Regions from separate parts of the Kitasatospora sp. NBC_00039 genome, predicted to be linked through region 2. Evidence: riboswitches for the same ligand, from Rfam matches in the RefSeq annotation. Region 2 holds a riboswitch; the other holds the start of a gene.
The links. Region 2 has a riboswitch for cyclic di-AMP ahead of OG286_RS16460 (transglycosylase family protein). Riboswitches for the same ligand answer to the same signal wherever they lie in the genome.

Region 1 (7,412 bases), 400 kb from region 2:
GGTCGGTGGGAGGGGCTCGGTGAGCAGGGCGTTCGGCAGCAGCACCACGACCCGCACGCCGCCGTAGGGTGAGGGCGCGGAGCTGAGGGTGACCCGGAATCCGTACTGATCGGCGAGCCTGCCGACCGCCGCGAGGCCCAGCTGCGGCACCTCGCCGAGGCGGGAGACCTCCAGCGCGGAGCCGCCGGCCAGGGCGGAGGCCGCCTTGGCGACGGCCTGCTCGGGCATGCCGACGCCGCCGTCGTCGATCTCGATGACGGCGCCGTTGTGGACCGGCATCAGGGTGACGAACACCTGCGTGCTGGGCGGCGAGTAGCGGGTGGCGTTGTCCAGCAGTTCGGCCACGGCGTGGATCAGTGCCTCGGCGGCGGCGCCGACCACGGCGGTGTCGATCCTGCTGCGGACGACCACTCGCTGGAAGGGCAGGATGCGCGACTGGGCGCCGCGGACCACGTCCTCCAGCGAGACCGGTTCGGGCCAGTGCCGCCCGGCCCGGGCGCCGCAGAGGACGGCCAGGGTCTGGGCGAGGCGGGCCTGCTGGGCGGCGGCGTGGTCCGCCTTGAGCAGGCCCTCCAGCAGGGCCGGGTCGTCGTGGGTGCGTTCCATCTCGTCCAGCAGGGCCTGCTGGTCGTGCGCCATGACGAGGATCCGGCGGGCCACGCTGAGGAAGGCGCGCTGGGTGGAGGCGTTGAGTTCCTGTTCCTGCTGGACGGCGGCCAGTTCGCCGCCTCGCCGGGCCAGTTCGGCGTTGAGCTCCTCCCGCAGGCGGGCGAGCTCGTGCTGCTGGCGGTTGTGGCGGCGGCGCAGGGTGGCGGAGACCGCGCGGTAGCGGGCGGCGACCACGAGGGCGAGGACGGCGAGAACGCCGGTTGCCGTTGCGCACCACTGAGTCATCGTCACGCGGCGAATTCTAGGGTGATGATCCTACGAAGGTGTGAACGGATCTCGCCAAGTGACCGGATCTCGTCAATATCCCGTCATTACGGCGTCAATCCGATGTCCTTCGTCCCCGATCGGCCCTTGGGGCGACGGGCTTTGTCGTCCGCTCACCTCCGGGGCGGGGCGTCTACTGCCCTGCTGACATCCGGTGCAACAGGAGCAGTGCCACGTCGTCCGGCCGGGAGCGCCGCTCGGTGACGTTGAGGGTGAGCAGGTCGGCCAGCCGCTCCAGGGCCGGCGCCGGACCGATCCGCGCCGGGCCGGTCTGCCGGGCCCAGAGCTCCAGCCCACCGAGCATCCGCTGCACCGACTCGTCGTAGTCCTCCTCGCGGTCCTCGACCAGCCCGTCCGTGTAGACGAGCAGCGTCTCGCCGGCTGCCAGGTGGCCGACCGACAGGTGGTAGACGGCCTCCGGGTCGACGCCCAGCGGGGGGCCGCCTGGCAGGTCCAGCTCCACGGCCTTGGCGTCGTCGGTGATCCGGACCGGGGACGGGTGCCCGGCGCGGGCCGCGCGCAGGGTGCCGTCGGCCGGGTCGACGGTGAGGTAGAGGCAGGTGGCGAAGAGGTCGGTGTCCAGGCCGGAGAGCAGCCGGCTCGTCCGGGCCAGCGTCGCGGCCGGATCGTGCCCGTCGGTCGCGTACGCCCGCAGGGCGCTGCGCAACTGCCCCATCACGGCGGTGGCCTCGGCGTTGTGGCCCTGGACGTCGCCGATCACCAGGCCGATCCTGCCGTCCGGCAGCCGGAGCAGGTCGTACCAGTCACCGCCGATCTGCATGCCCTCGGTGCCCGGCAGGTAGCGGGCGGCGCTGGCGATCCCGGGCAGCCGGGGCAGGGTGCGCGGCAGCATGGCGCGCTGGAGCTCGGTGGCCCGGTGGTGGTGGGTGTCGTAGAGGCGGGCGCGTTCCAGGGACTGCGCCAGGATGCCGGCGAACGCGGAGTAGAAGGTGCGGTCCTCGCGCCCGAAGACCCGCTCGGTCGCGAAGGTGATCAGGCAGGAGCCGACCTGCCGCCCCGAGGCGACCAGCGGCAGCACCGCCCAGGCGGGCGGGGTCAGCCGCCCGCCGCCGCCCGCCGGGGCGCGCCCCGTCCGGCCCGGTTCGCTGAACAGCGGGGTGGAGCGGGCCAGCGCGTGCTGCATGACGCCCTCGGAGAGGTCGGCCAGCCGGGTCAGCTCGGTCCGGCGCGGCCCGCCGTAGACGGTGTGGGAGACGGGCAGCAGCCGGCCCTCGTCCACCAGGTCGAGCACGATGCTGGCGGCGCCGAAGGCCGGGCGGGCGATGTCGGTGACCGCGGTGGTGACGTCCCGGACGGTGATCGCGCGGGACAGCGCCCGGGTGAGCGCCAGCAGCAGCGACGAGCGGGCCCCGGCCGCGGGGGCGCCGCCCGGCTCGCCGGCGGGCGGGCGTTCCTCGGGGGCGCGGGCGCGGTCCCGGTCGGCAACCAGGCCGGCGATCCGGACCGGCCGCCGGTGCACGTCCAGCATCACCTCGCCGGTCTCCTCGATCCGGACCACCCCGCCGCCCCGGCCCAGCACCCGGTAGGTGATCCGGTACGGGCCGCCGGTGGCGAGGGCCTCGGCGAGGGCGGCCTGGAAGTCCGGCAGGTCCTCCGGGTGGACGATCCGCTCCGGGTCGGGGGCGGGCGCCGGGCCGCCCCCGTCCGGCGGCGGCTGGCCCGCGACCCGGTAGGCCTGGGCGTCCCAGTAGGTCTCGCCGGTGACCAGGTCGCGTTCGAAGGCGCCGTGCCCGGCGGAGCGGACGGCCAGCGAGAGCAGCGGGTGGGCCAGCCCGTCGGCCCGCCCGGCGCTCTCCCCGCCGGGCGCCTGCAGCGTTCCGGCCCCGGGTACGGCTCCGGCTCCGGGCACGGGCCCCGGGCGGGCCCCCCGCTTCACGCCGGTCTCGGCGTTCACGTGGTCGAGCAGGTGGGAGAGCCGGTGGGCGCAGGCGTCGCCGAGCGTCTCCAGGACGTCCAGGTCGCGGCGGGGGACGGTGCCCCGGTGGGCCAGCGCCAGGGCCAGCACGCCGATCGGCTCCCCGTCGACGATCATCGGCAGGGTGATGACGGCGACCATGCCGGTGCCCATGCCCGCGTTGCGGTTGGGGTAGTCGACGCTGGTGCGCTCGGGGCTGAGCAGATAGGGCCGGCGCAGCCTGAGCGCCATCGCGGCGGGCAGGTCGCTCGCCGGGTCGACCACGTTGTACCGCTCGTGTGCCCACTCGGGCAGGCCGTGGGAGGCGGCGAGCCGGAGCATGCCGGCGGAGTCCAGCAGGTAGAGCGCGGAACCCTCGCCGGTGATCCAGCCCGGGCCCTCGGCGAGCACCGTGCCGAGGAGGTCGGCGGCGCTGGTGCAGCCGAGCAGTAAGCGGACGCAGCGCATGGCGCTGCGCGCGGTGGGGCTGCTGCGCGGCGTCCGGCTCTCGTCCTCGGACGGGGGAAGCCACGGCGAGGTCAGGTCCATGGGATCCCCGGCCTTTCCGTTGCCTTCTCGGGTGGTCCTTATCGGCCACTCAATTCTTAATACCTTATTTCTTATGCCGGTGAATGGTGACTCGGGCGGTGAGCCCCGCCGGGGCCGGGGCGCGGGACCGGCCGGGACGGATGTGCGGCACCGGGCCCGGGTCGAGTAGGATATGCGATCGGCGAGGGCCTATAGCTCAGACGGTTAGAGCGCTTCCCTGATAAGGAAGAGGCCACAGGTTCAAGTCCTGTTAGGCCCACCACCACGAAGGGCCCGGAGCGATCCCGCTCCGGGCCCTTCGGCGTCCCCGCCGCCCCCTCGCGGGTGCGCGGCGGCTCAGGCCCCGGGCCAGTCGCGGAGGCCGTGGGTCAGCACGGCGATCAGGCGGTCCTGGGTCCCGCCGAGGTCCTCGGCGAGCTGGAACGCGCCGCCGATGGAGAGCGAGGCGAAGCCGTGGGCCACCGAGCGGACGGCGCGGGCGGCGTGGATGGCCTCCGACCCGGAGAGCCCGTACTCGCGCAGCACCGCGATGATCACGCCGACCAGTCGCGTGGCCGCCCGGGTGAGGTCGTCGTCCGGCTGCGGGGCCTGCGGGAGCGCGTTGTAGCGGTGCGGGTGCTCGGTGGCGTACGCGTGGTAGGCGCGCAGGACGGCGGCGACGGCGTCGTCCCCGCCGCGGCCGAGGGCGGCCTCGGCGAGCCGGTCGGCCAACTCCTCGGTGACCCGGACGGCGATCAGCCGCCGCAGTTCGGCCAGGCCGCCGCTGACGTGCTTGTACAGCGAGGGCGTGGCCACGCCGGCCCGCACGGCGACGGCGGCGAGGGTGAGGGCCTCCGGGCCCTGCTCGTCGATGAGGGCGAGGGCGTGGCCGACGACCTGCTCGGGGGTGAGTCCTACTCGGGGCATGGGGGCGGTTCTCCGTGGTTCGGGTTCCGGGCGTCGGGAGGTCCGGCCCGGGCTGCGGCTGCTGGACGTCGGCTGCGGCTCAGGCAGGTGCGGCTCAGGCAGGTGCGGCTCGGGCCGGTACAGCTCAGGCAGGTGCGGCTCGGGCCGGTACAGCTCAGGCAGGTGCGGCTCAGGCGGCCAGCTCGGCGAGGAACGGCAGCAGCGCGTCGGCGGTGGCCTGCGGGTGGTCGGCCATCGGGTAGTGGCCGGCGTCCTCGATCATCACCTTGCGGGCGCGCAGGGCGGCGGCCTGCCGGTCGGCGACCAGCTCCGGCTCGGGGAAGTCGGGGTCCTTGCCGCCCATGACGACCAGCGCCGGGCACTTCACGGCGGCGGTCCAGCCGACGGGCGCGGAGTCCCCGTGGAGCTGCCCGCGGGTGGCGGTCTTGCGGCCGGGCGTCCGCATCGCGGCGACCAGCCCGTCGACGTACGCGTCGAAGTCGGCCGGCTTGGCGGTGGGGTAGGCCATCTTCCGGTGGTAGAGGCCCCACACCGCGGGGGAGTGCACCAGCAGCGTGCCCATCACGGCGAATGTCGCGCGCTGCAGGGCGTTCGGCGGCAGGTTCTCGACGAAGGCGTCCAGCAGGACGATCCCGGCGACCCGCTCGGGTGCGTCCCCGGCGGCCTTGACCACGGTGGCGCCGGTGTACGAGTTGCCGGCGAGGACGGCGCGCTCGATGCCGAGGTGGTCGAGCAGGGCGAGGACGTCGGTGGCGATCGCGGCCGGCGAGTAGTCGTCCCAGGCGATCGAGGACTCGCCGAAGCCGCGCAGGTCCATCGTGATCACCCGGTGGCCGGCGGCGACCAGCAGCGGGCGCAGGTGGCGGTAGGCGGCCCGGCTGTCGAGCATCCCGGGGAGCAGGACGACGGGGGCGCCGTCGCCCTGCTCGGTGTCGTCGTAGGCGAGCCGGCCGCCGGGGACGTCGAGGTACTGGGTGGTGGGGGCGGTGGTGCCGGACATGGGGCCTCCTCGGTCCGCCGGGACGGTCATCGGCGGGTGTGCCGATAGCCATAAAGCTAAGGCTAATAGCCTTAGCCGTCAAGTGGTCGCCGGCGGCCTTGTCCGAAGGGCGGATGGCCGCAGGGCGTCAGACCCCCTCCACCTTGAACGGGTCGTGCTCGGCCAGCAGCTTCTCCAGCCGGGCCTGGTCCACCCGGGTGACGATCTCGTTGGTCTCCTGCTTGTCGCGGATCACCTTGGCCAGGGTGAACGAGGAGGTGACGGTGTAGAGCAGGCCGATCCCGAGGAAGGCCCGGGTCCAGCCGCCCACCGGGAGGTAGGCGATCCCGACCGCGAGGGTGGTGCCGGAGAGCGCGAAGGAGAGCACGGCCTGGATGTAGTACGCGGCCGTGGTGCGGGACTGCATCGGTGCGTTCATGGCGCCAGGATGGCCGCGTCCGACCGGGCCGCACATGAGTAGAAGTACTCAGGTGGGGGGTCGTTCGTTGACGTCCAATCACGTTCGGTAGTGTCAGTTGTCGTCAAACCCCCCAAAACGCCCATCAGATCACGTAGTGTTCCGGACCATGTCCTGCTGCCCCGGACGGATGGCTTGGAATCAGGGGCTCCTAGGATTAACGTTTGATAACGCAGCGCGGTCCGCAACGCCGTACCCAGACGGCACCGTGCGCCGTCGCCTAATCCCACCGACCGGCCTCCGGGCAGGTCAGGGAGCCGGGGAACCACGTTCCTTGGGGTGAATCGGCCGGGCCCAGGCCCAGCCGTAGGAGACCTTCCTGCTCCGAACCCGTCAGCTAACCCGGTAGGCGCGAAGGAAGGAAAGGAGCGCGCCTCCGTGGCGTCGACGCACTCTCCGGCACACCTGCCCGGCTCCCCCGCCGGCACCCAGCTGCTCGACCACCCGTGGCCGCCCGCCCACCCCGGCGAGTACGGCGGGCCCTCCGACGAGGCCGCCCCGCAGGCCGCCGAGGCCAACCGGCACCGGATGCCGCGTCAGACCCGTGGGACCGCGCCACTGCTCGGCGTCACCGCCGTCGCCGCCACCCTGGGCGCCACCGGCTTCGCCTCCGCGACCCCGGCCGCCGCGCCCGCCGTCGAGGCCCCCGACGAGACCCCGGTCGCCCTCGCCGCCGACCCCGGCCTCGCGCTCGCCGCCCGGATCCAGCAGCAGGCCGACAGCCAGCGCACCGCCGCCGATGAGACCGCCCGGCTCGAGGCCGCCAAGGAGGCCGAGGCCAAGCGTGCCGCGCAGCAGCAGGAGGCCAAGCGGGCCGCCGAGGAGGCCGAGAAGGCCAAGCTCGCCGCCATCAACCTGCCGGTGCGCGACTACAACCTCTCCGCCCACTACGGCCAGAGCGCCTCGTACTGGGCCCACCTGCACACCGGCCTGGACTTCGCCGCGGACACCGGCACCCCCGTCTACGCGGTCGGCCAGGGCACCGTCACCTCGGCCGGCTGGGCCGGCTCCTACGGATACCGGATCGTCGAGACGCTGCCCGACGGCACCGAGATCTGGTACTGCCACCTCTCCTCGATCATCAAGGGCTCCGGCAAGGTCGTCCCCGGCCAGCAGCTCGGCAAGGTCGGCGCCACCGGAAACGTCACCGGCCCGCACCTGCACCTGGAGGTGCGCCCCGGCGGCGGCGCCCCGGTCGACCCGGAGACCTGGTTCGAGCAGCGCGGCATCACCCCCTGAGGCACCGCGTCCCCTGAGGCGCCACACCGCCTGAGGCATCGCACCGCCTGGGACACCGCACCGCCTGGGACACCGCACCACCTGACGCACCGCGAGGAAAGGGCGCCCCCGGTCCGGGGCGCCCTTTCGCGTCTCACTCCGCCGGCAGCTGCGCCAGGTAGGCGTCGATCTCCTCCTGGCCCGGCTCCGGCGCGAGGTCCGGGAACTCCGCCACCAGCAGCCGCGGAAGCCCCGGCACCGTCCACTCGCCGATCAGGTCCAGCGCCGCCTCGGCCGCCGCCTCCTCGAACGCCCCGAAGTCCCCGGCCAGCTCGTCCGGCATCGGGCGCCCCAGCGCCGTCAGCTCCGCCAGATTGCGGTAGCTGCGCCGCATCAGGCCCTGCTCCAGCAGCAGCCGGGCACCGTCCGTGGCC
Region 2 (7,412 bases):
TGGCCGACCGCGGGCCGGGGGTGGGCAGCGCCGAGGTGGCGGCGGCCCGCGCGGCGGACGAGGACAGATACGGCGGGGCCGGCCCGCTCGCCCGGGTCCTGGCCGCCCGGGGCGTACCGGGCAGCGGGATCGACGACTACTACCGCCGCCGGCTGGGCATCAACCGCCTCGCCGCCGCAGCCGGCCGGAACGCCGGCACCCCGGCGGGCGACACCATCGTCCGCCGCGCCCTGGCCGCCGCCGCCAACGCCCTCCACCTGCACGTCAACCCCCGCTACGGCACCTGGGACCCGGCCCAGGTCGCCCTCCTCCCCGACACCCCACCCTGGCTGGCCCCCTGAGCCGGCCCCGCCGGGGAGGGACGCGGTGCACAGGAAGTCGGCTGGGCCGACTCTTGGTGCGCGGGTGGGGTCCTGCGCCGGGGAACGTGGGCCGCGGTGCCCGGCCTGACCGCCGGGACGCCTCCGGGGAAGCGCGGAAGCGGGCCGTGGTCGGGGGCGGGTAGGTTCGGGGTGTGACGAATTCTCCGGGCGCGAAGCTGATCCTGCTCACCACCACCCACCGGGTGGCCCCCGGTCTGCTGGCGTGGCCGGCCTGGGAGGCGCTGCGGTCGGCGGGGCGGGTGCTGGCGGGGGACGCCGGGAATCCGCAGCTGGCGGCGGTGCGGCAGGCCGGGGTCGAGGTGGAGGTCGTGCCGCCCGGTTCGGCGCCGGCGCTGGCGCGCCTGCTGACCGGGCTGCCGGCGGAGCAGCCGGCCGGGACGGGCCCGACGGTCTGGCTGGGCAGCCCGGACGGCGACCCCGGGCTGACCGACGCGCTGGCGCGCCTCGCGGTGGAGCACGCGGGTGAGGTGCCCGAGATCGAGGTGCTGCCGGGCTCGTACGACCTGCCGGGTGCGCGCCTGCTGGACCTGGTCTCGGTGATGGACCGCCTTCGCTCGCCCGGCGGCTGCCCCTGGGACGCCGAGCAGACCCACGCAAGCCTGGTGAAGTACCTGGTCGAGGAGGCCTTCGAGCTGGTCGAGGCGATCGAGGAGGGGGACCGCGGGACGCTCCGCGAGGAGCTGGGCGACGTCCTGCTCCAAGTCTTCTTCCACTCGCGGATCGCCGAGGAGCACCCCACCGACGCGTTCTCGATCGACGACGTGGCGGGGGACATCGTCGAGAAGCTGATGTACCGCCACCCGCACGTGTTCGGGGACACCGAGGCCGGGGGCGCCGCCGAGGTGGAGGCGAACTGGGAGACGCTGAAGGCGGCCGAGAAGTCGGATCGCGAGTCGGTGCTGGACGGTGTGCCGGCCGGGCTGCCGTCGCTGGCGTACGCGGCGAAGCTGGTGTCGCGGGTGCGACGGTCCGGGGTGGCGGGCGTGCCGGACGCGCCGTTCGAGCTGCCGGCGGAGCTCACCGCGGAGTCGGCGGGCAGGCTGGTGCTCGCCGTGGCGCAGCGGGCGCACGACGCGGGGGTGGACGTGGACGCCGCGTTGCGGGCGGCCGCTCGCGAGTACCGGGACGCCGTCCGCGCCGCCGAGGGGCTCAAGCCGAAGGACTGAGGCCCGCACCGGGCGAGGCGGCCCCCGCACCGGCTCGGGACCGCCCCCGCACCGACCACGGGCCGAGCCCCGTGACGGTCGGGTCAGACCGTCGCGACGTCCTCCACCGGACGGCGCTGCTGCGGGACCACGACCTCGCCGATGGCCTCGCCGACCAGGGCGAGCAGCTCGGCGAGGCGCTCCAGGTCGAGGTGGTCGGGCAGCTCGTCGAGGGAGACGATCCGCTCGCCGTCCGGACCGGCGACGCAGAACAGGTCGATCGGTCCGAGGTGCTTCTCGGCGGTGTCGACCAGGGCGGCGACGTCGCTGGGCCGGCGGATGTCGCCGCAGACGCCGACGACCGGGCAGCCCGGCCGGTCGAGCTCGGCGGCGAGGTCCTCGGCGAGGCCCTCCCGCTGGTCGGCGACGAGCACGCCGACGGCGCCGGCGGCGGTGAAGCGGCGTGCGAGGTCGGCACCCGACCCGCCGTCGAGTACGGCGATGACCACGACTGCCCCGGTGACCCGCATGGTGCGCTCCTCCCTGGTGGGCGGCTCCGCACCGGCGCCCACGTGTTGCTTTGCGGAGGATCGTAGGCTTGTCCTGACCCTCCGCAACAGGGATTACCCCTCAGGTGACCAGGCTCACGCCTGCCACGCCCGAGAACCCGCCCGGCGCGGGCCGGGAACCGACCCGCCGCGCCCGACGGCCGACGCCCGACACGTTCCCTGCGGCCCCGCCGGCCGACCGGCCCGGCAGGGAACCGCGCCGATCCCCACCGGATACCGTCGACGCATGCCAGTTCAGCCCGATTCCGCCCGCCCGCCGCTCTTCACCTGGGACTTCGCCGCCGACCCGTACCCGGCGTACGCGTGGCTGCGGGAGCACGAGCCGGTGCACCGCACCACCCTGCCGAGCGGGGTGGAGGCCTGGCTGGTGACCAGGTACGCGGACGCCCGGCAGGCGCTCGCCGACAGCCGGCTCTCCAAGAACCCGGTCCACCACAGCGAGCAGGCCCACCGCACCGGCAGGGTCGGCATCCCGGGCGAACGCCAGGCCGACCTGATGACCCACCTGCTGAACATCGACCCGCCGGACCACACCCGGCTGCGGCGCCTGGTGTCGAAGGCGTTCACGCCCCGCCGGGTGGCCGAGTTCGAGCCCCGGGTGCAGCAGCTCACCGACCGGCTGATCGACGGTTTCGCGGAGCGCGGCAGCGCCGACCTGATCCACGAGTTCGCCTTCCCCCTCCCCATCTACGCGATCTGCGACCTGCTCGGGGTGCCGGCCGAGGACCAGGACGACTTCCGGGACTGGGCGGGCATGATGGTGCGCCACACCAGGCCGGGCCAGGGAGGGGGCCAGCGCGGCGGTGTGGGGCGGGCGGTCAAGCGGATTCGCGCGTACCTGGCGGAGCTGATCCACCGCAAGCGGGCGGACCTCGGCGACGACCTGATCTCCGGTCTGATCAGGGCCAGCGACCACGGCGAGCACCTCACCGAGAACGAGGCCGCGGCGATGGCCTTCATCCTCCTCTTCGCCGGCTTCGAGACGACCGTCAACCTGATCGGCAACGGCACCTACGCGCTGCTGCGCAACCCGGAGCAGCGGGCGCTGTTGCAGGACTCCGTCGCCCGCGGCGAGAGCGCCCTGCTGGAGACCGGGATCGAGGAACTCCTGCGCTACGACGGGCCGGTGGAGCTGGCCACCTGGCGGTTCGCGACCAGCCCGCTGACCATCGGCGGGGTGGAGATCCCGGTCGGCGACCCGGTGCTGGTGGTGCTCGCGGCGGCGGACCGGGACCCCGCGCGGTTCGCCGACGAGAACACCCTCGACCTGGCCCGGACGGACAACCCGCACCTGGGCTTCGGGCACGGCATCCACTACTGCATCGGGGCCCCGCTGGCCCGGCTGGAGGGCCGGGCGGCGCTGGCCACCCTGCTCACCCGGTTGCCCGATCTGCGGCTGGCCGAAAGCCCGGAGAATCTGCGCTGGCGGGGCGGTCTGATCATGCGTGGCCTCCGTGAACTTCCGGTCGAATTCAGTCCGGAGAAGAAGCCCGCCGCAAGCTGACAAACCCTCCACGGACCTGCCGTCAGGGCCGCGAGTGTCACGGTCTGAGGATCCGACACTCTGACGGGACGTCTCCGACACGCCGCGACAGGGAGGTTGAACCATCATCAACCCGGACATATCGCCCCCGTTTGTGGACGATCGATCACGCACCGTAATTTCTGTGTGATATCGGCGATATGAGCTTGTGATTGGTAAGAGGATCTGTCTACCCTCCGTGGAGTTCGCAGCTGCGGACCTCGTGCGCGGAACGCCGAATCCTGCCCGCCGTGTCACGGGAAACCGACCAGACCCTGGGCAGGGGCGGGGGAACCAGGTTTGTTGCCGTCCTCCACGGCTTGGGGTGAAGCCGCTCGCGCGGGCTGAAAGTCCGTGCGACGCGGCCGGGCCACCTCCCGGTCCGAACCCGACAGCTCACCTCGCAGGCGTGCGGAGAGGGACCTCTTCATGCTGTTCGTTGGAACTGGCCGTCACCGTCGTCGTACCCAGGCCGAGAAGGCCATCGCCGTCGCAGGTGTGGCCGGCGTCGGACTCGCGATGCCGATCCTCACCGCCACCGGCGCCTCGGCTGCCCCCGCCTCGACCTGGGACTCCGTGGCCCAGTGCGAGAGTGGCGGCAACTGGAGCATCAACACGGGCAACGGCTTCTACGGCGGTCTGCAGTTCACCTCCAGCACGTGGAAGGCGTACGGCGGCACCTCGTACGCGCCGCAGGCCCACCAGGCCAGCAGGGCCCAGCAGATCTCGGTCGCCGAGAAGGTGCTCGCCTCGCAGGGCCCGGGTGCCTGGCCGGTCTGTTCGCAGAAGGCCGGCCTGAGCAAGGGCGGTGCACCGGCCTCGGTCGACACCTCCACGGATGCCGCACCCGCCGCTCCGAAGCCGGCCCAGTCGAAGCCCGCGCAGAAGCCGGCCCAGAAGCCCGCCATCCAGCCGCATGCCCAGCAGACCCAGCCGTACGCGCAGCAGGAGACCCAGGCCCCGGGCTTCTCCGGCCAGGCCGGCTGGGACGCCGACGCGCAGGTGTACTGGTATCAGAACAACGGCGGCTGGTACTGGACCAGCCACCCGAGCGTCTACCAGCAGTACGCCGGCCAGGCCGCGAGCCAGGACACCCGTGCCGCCCAGAGCACGCCGGTCGCCCAGAGCGCCCCGGTCGCGCCGAGTGCCCCGGCCGCCCAGCAGTACGCCGGCCACGGCTACACCGTCCAGTCCGGCGACACGCTGGCCGGCATCGCCGCCACCCAGGGCGTCTCCGGCGGCTGGGAGTCGCTGTACGACGGCAATCGCGGCACCGTCGGCTCCGACCCGAACCTGATCCTGCCCGGCCAGGTGCTCAACATCGGCTGAGCGGCCCCGTCTTCACGGTGATTCGACGAAGGGGGCCGGATTCGACCCCCTTCGTCCGCATCTGGTCGCCTTCCGTGGGGCAACCAGGTGAACTACCGGGGGGTAGCAGGGCCACACGCTGAGACGGGACCGAGGTCAGCGTGGCCCCGAGAGCCCGTGCGGTTAGGCTCTGGTCGTAACGACTCCGCAATCGTTCGCCCGACAGCACCCATCGTCGGGCGAACCTGCTTCCGCTAGGAGATGCCTCGTGCCGTCCATCGATGTCGTCGTAGCCCGTGAGATTCTCGACTCGCGTGGCAACCCCACGGTCGAGGTCGAGGTCGGCCTCGACGACGGCAGCACCGGTCGTGCCGCTGTCCCGTCCGGTGCCTCCACCGGTGCCTTCGAGGCCCTGGAGCTGCGCGACGGTGACAAGAACCGCTACTTCGGCAAGGGCGTCGAGAAGGCCGTCCTGGCCGTCATCGAGCAGATCGGCCCGGAGCTGGTCGGCTACGACGCCACCGAGCAGCGCCTGATCGACCAGGCCATGCTCGACCTGGACGCCACCCCGGACAAGTCCTCGCTCGGCGCCAACGCCATCCTGGGCGTCTCGCTGGCCGTCGCGCACGCCGCCTCCGAGGCCAGCGACCTGCCGCTGTTCCGCTACCTGGGCGGCCCGAACGCGCACGTCCTGCCCGTCCCGATGATGAACATCCTCAACGGCGGCTCGCACGCGGACTCCAACGTCGACATCCAGGAGTTCATGATCGCCCCGATCGGCGCGGAGTCCTTCTCCGAGGCCGTCCGCTGGGGCGTCGAGGTCTACCACACCCTCAAGGGCGTGCTGAAGGAGCGCGGCCTCTCCACCGGCCTCGGTGACGAGGGCGGCTTCGCGCCGAACCTGGACAGCAACCGCGAGGCCCTGGACCTCATCACCGAGGCCATCCAGAAGGCGGGCTACGTGCCCGGCCGCGACATCGCGCTGGCGCTGGACGTCGCCGCCTCCGAGTTCTACGAGGACGGTGCCTACCAGTTCGAGGGCAAGGCGCTCACCTCCGCCGAGCTCATCGAGTACTACGCCGAGCTGGTCGCCTCGTACCCGCTGGTCTCCATCGAGGACCCGCTGGACGAGTCTGACTGGGACGGCTGGAAGGCCATGACCGTCAAGCTGGGCGACAAGGTCCAGCTGGTCGGCGACGACCTGTTCGTCACCAACCCGGCCCGCCTGGCCAAGGGCATCGAGACCGGCACCGCCAACGCGCTGCTGGTCAAGGTGAACCAGATCGGCTCGCTGACCGAGACCCTGGACGCCGTCGAGCTGGCCCAGCGCAACGGCTACCGCTGCATGATGTCGCACCGTTCCGGCGAGACCGAGGACGTCACCATCGCCGACCTGGCCGTCGCCACCAACTGCGGCCAGATCAAGACCGGTGCCCCGGCCCGCTCCGAGCGCGTCGCCAAGTACAACCAGCTGCTGCGCATCGAGGAGATCCTCGACGACGCCGCCGAGTACGCCGGCCGCGGCGCCTTCCCGCGCTTCCGCTCCGCGGAGTAATCGACGCGGTAGGCACGAGGGCCGACCGCGCCCGCCCGTGCAAGCCTGACCGGTGCCCCGCCGTTCACCCCGTAGGGTGGACGGCGGGGCACCGGCGCGACCAGGAGGGGATACGGGAGATGGCAGGCTGGAGGATCCCGGGCTTGGCGGCCCGGCCTCGCTTCACGAGCCGGGCGACCGTCCTCGTCCTGGTGCTCTGCTCGCTGGTGGCGATCCTGGCCTACCCGACCCGGCAGTTCATCTCCCAGCGCTCCGAGATCTCCGCTCAACGGGCGAAGGCCGAGCACGCCCGGCAGCAGGTCGAGCAGCTGCGCCGGGAGAAGGCCCGCTGGCAGGACCCGGAGTACGTCAAGGCGCAGGCCCGTTCGCGGCTGCACTACGCGATGCCGGGGGAGACCCCGTACATCGCGGTGGACCCGGCCGGCCAGGGCGCCGCCAAGTCCTCCGTGTCCTCACCCGCCCCGTCCGACGGTGCGGCCGCCGCTCCCGCGAAGGCCGCCAAGCCCTGGTACGCCAGCGTCTGGGACTCGGTGGACGCCGCCGACACCGCCGCCCTCGCCCCGCCCTCTCCCCTCCCTCCGCAGACACCCCTGCCCCCCGCTGGAGTCAGCTCCCCTCATGACCACTGAGAACCACCCCTCCGTCTCCGACGCCGACGTCGCGGCCATCGCCGCCCAGCTCGGCCGGGTCCCGCGCGGTCTGCGCGGCGTGGCGCACCGCTGCCCCTGCGGCAACCCGGACGTCGTGGAGACGGCCCCCCGGCTCGCGGACGGCACGCCGTTCCCGACCCTCTACTACCTGACCTGCCCCAAGGCCGCCTCGCTGATCGGCACCCTGGAGGCGGACGGCGTGATGAAGGACCAGACCGCCCGGCTCGCCGAGGATCCGGAGCTGGCCGCCGCCTACCAGAAGGCCCACGAGGACTACATC

Region 1: linked by a shared signal. The riboswitch ahead of OG286_RS18255 (M23 family metallopeptidase) and the one ahead of OG286_RS16460 (transglycosylase family protein) in region 2 are both predicted to bind cyclic di-AMP.

What each region holds. Positions count from the first base shown of each region.
Region 1 is NZ_CP108289.1:4,135,752-4,143,163, reverse strand. Features, by position in the region: gene OG286_RS18285 (sensor histidine kinase) at 1-894, opposite strand, end outside; gene OG286_RS18280 (SpoIIE family protein phosphatase) at 1,067-3,397, opposite strand; tRNA gene OG286_RS18275 (tRNA-Ile) at 3,583-3,659, shown strand; gene OG286_RS18270 (TetR/AcrR family transcriptional regulator) at 3,734-4,303, opposite strand; gene OG286_RS18265 (alpha/beta fold hydrolase) at 4,473-5,303, opposite strand; gene OG286_RS18260 (YiaA/YiaB family inner membrane protein) at 5,431-5,721, opposite strand; cyclic di-AMP (ydaO/yuaA leader) riboswitch at 5,968-6,126, shown strand; gene OG286_RS18255 (M23 family metallopeptidase) at 6,139-6,999, shown strand; gene OG286_RS18250 (hypothetical protein) at 7,133-7,412, opposite strand, start outside.
Region 2 is NZ_CP108289.1:3,740,235-3,747,646, reverse strand. Features, by position in the region: gene OG286_RS16480 (hypothetical protein) at 1-341, shown strand, start outside; gene OG286_RS16475 (MazG family protein) at 515-1,549, shown strand; gene OG286_RS16470 (SDR family NAD(P)-dependent oxidoreductase) at 1,633-2,058, opposite strand; gene OG286_RS16465 (cytochrome P450) at 2,324-3,601, shown strand; cyclic di-AMP (ydaO/yuaA leader) riboswitch at 3,876-4,043, shown strand; gene OG286_RS16460 (transglycosylase family protein) at 4,049-4,948, shown strand; gene eno (phosphopyruvate hydratase) at 5,196-6,482, shown strand; gene OG286_RS16450 (septum formation initiator family protein) at 6,626-7,111, shown strand; gene OG286_RS16445 (DUF501 domain-containing protein) at 7,101-7,412, shown strand, end outside.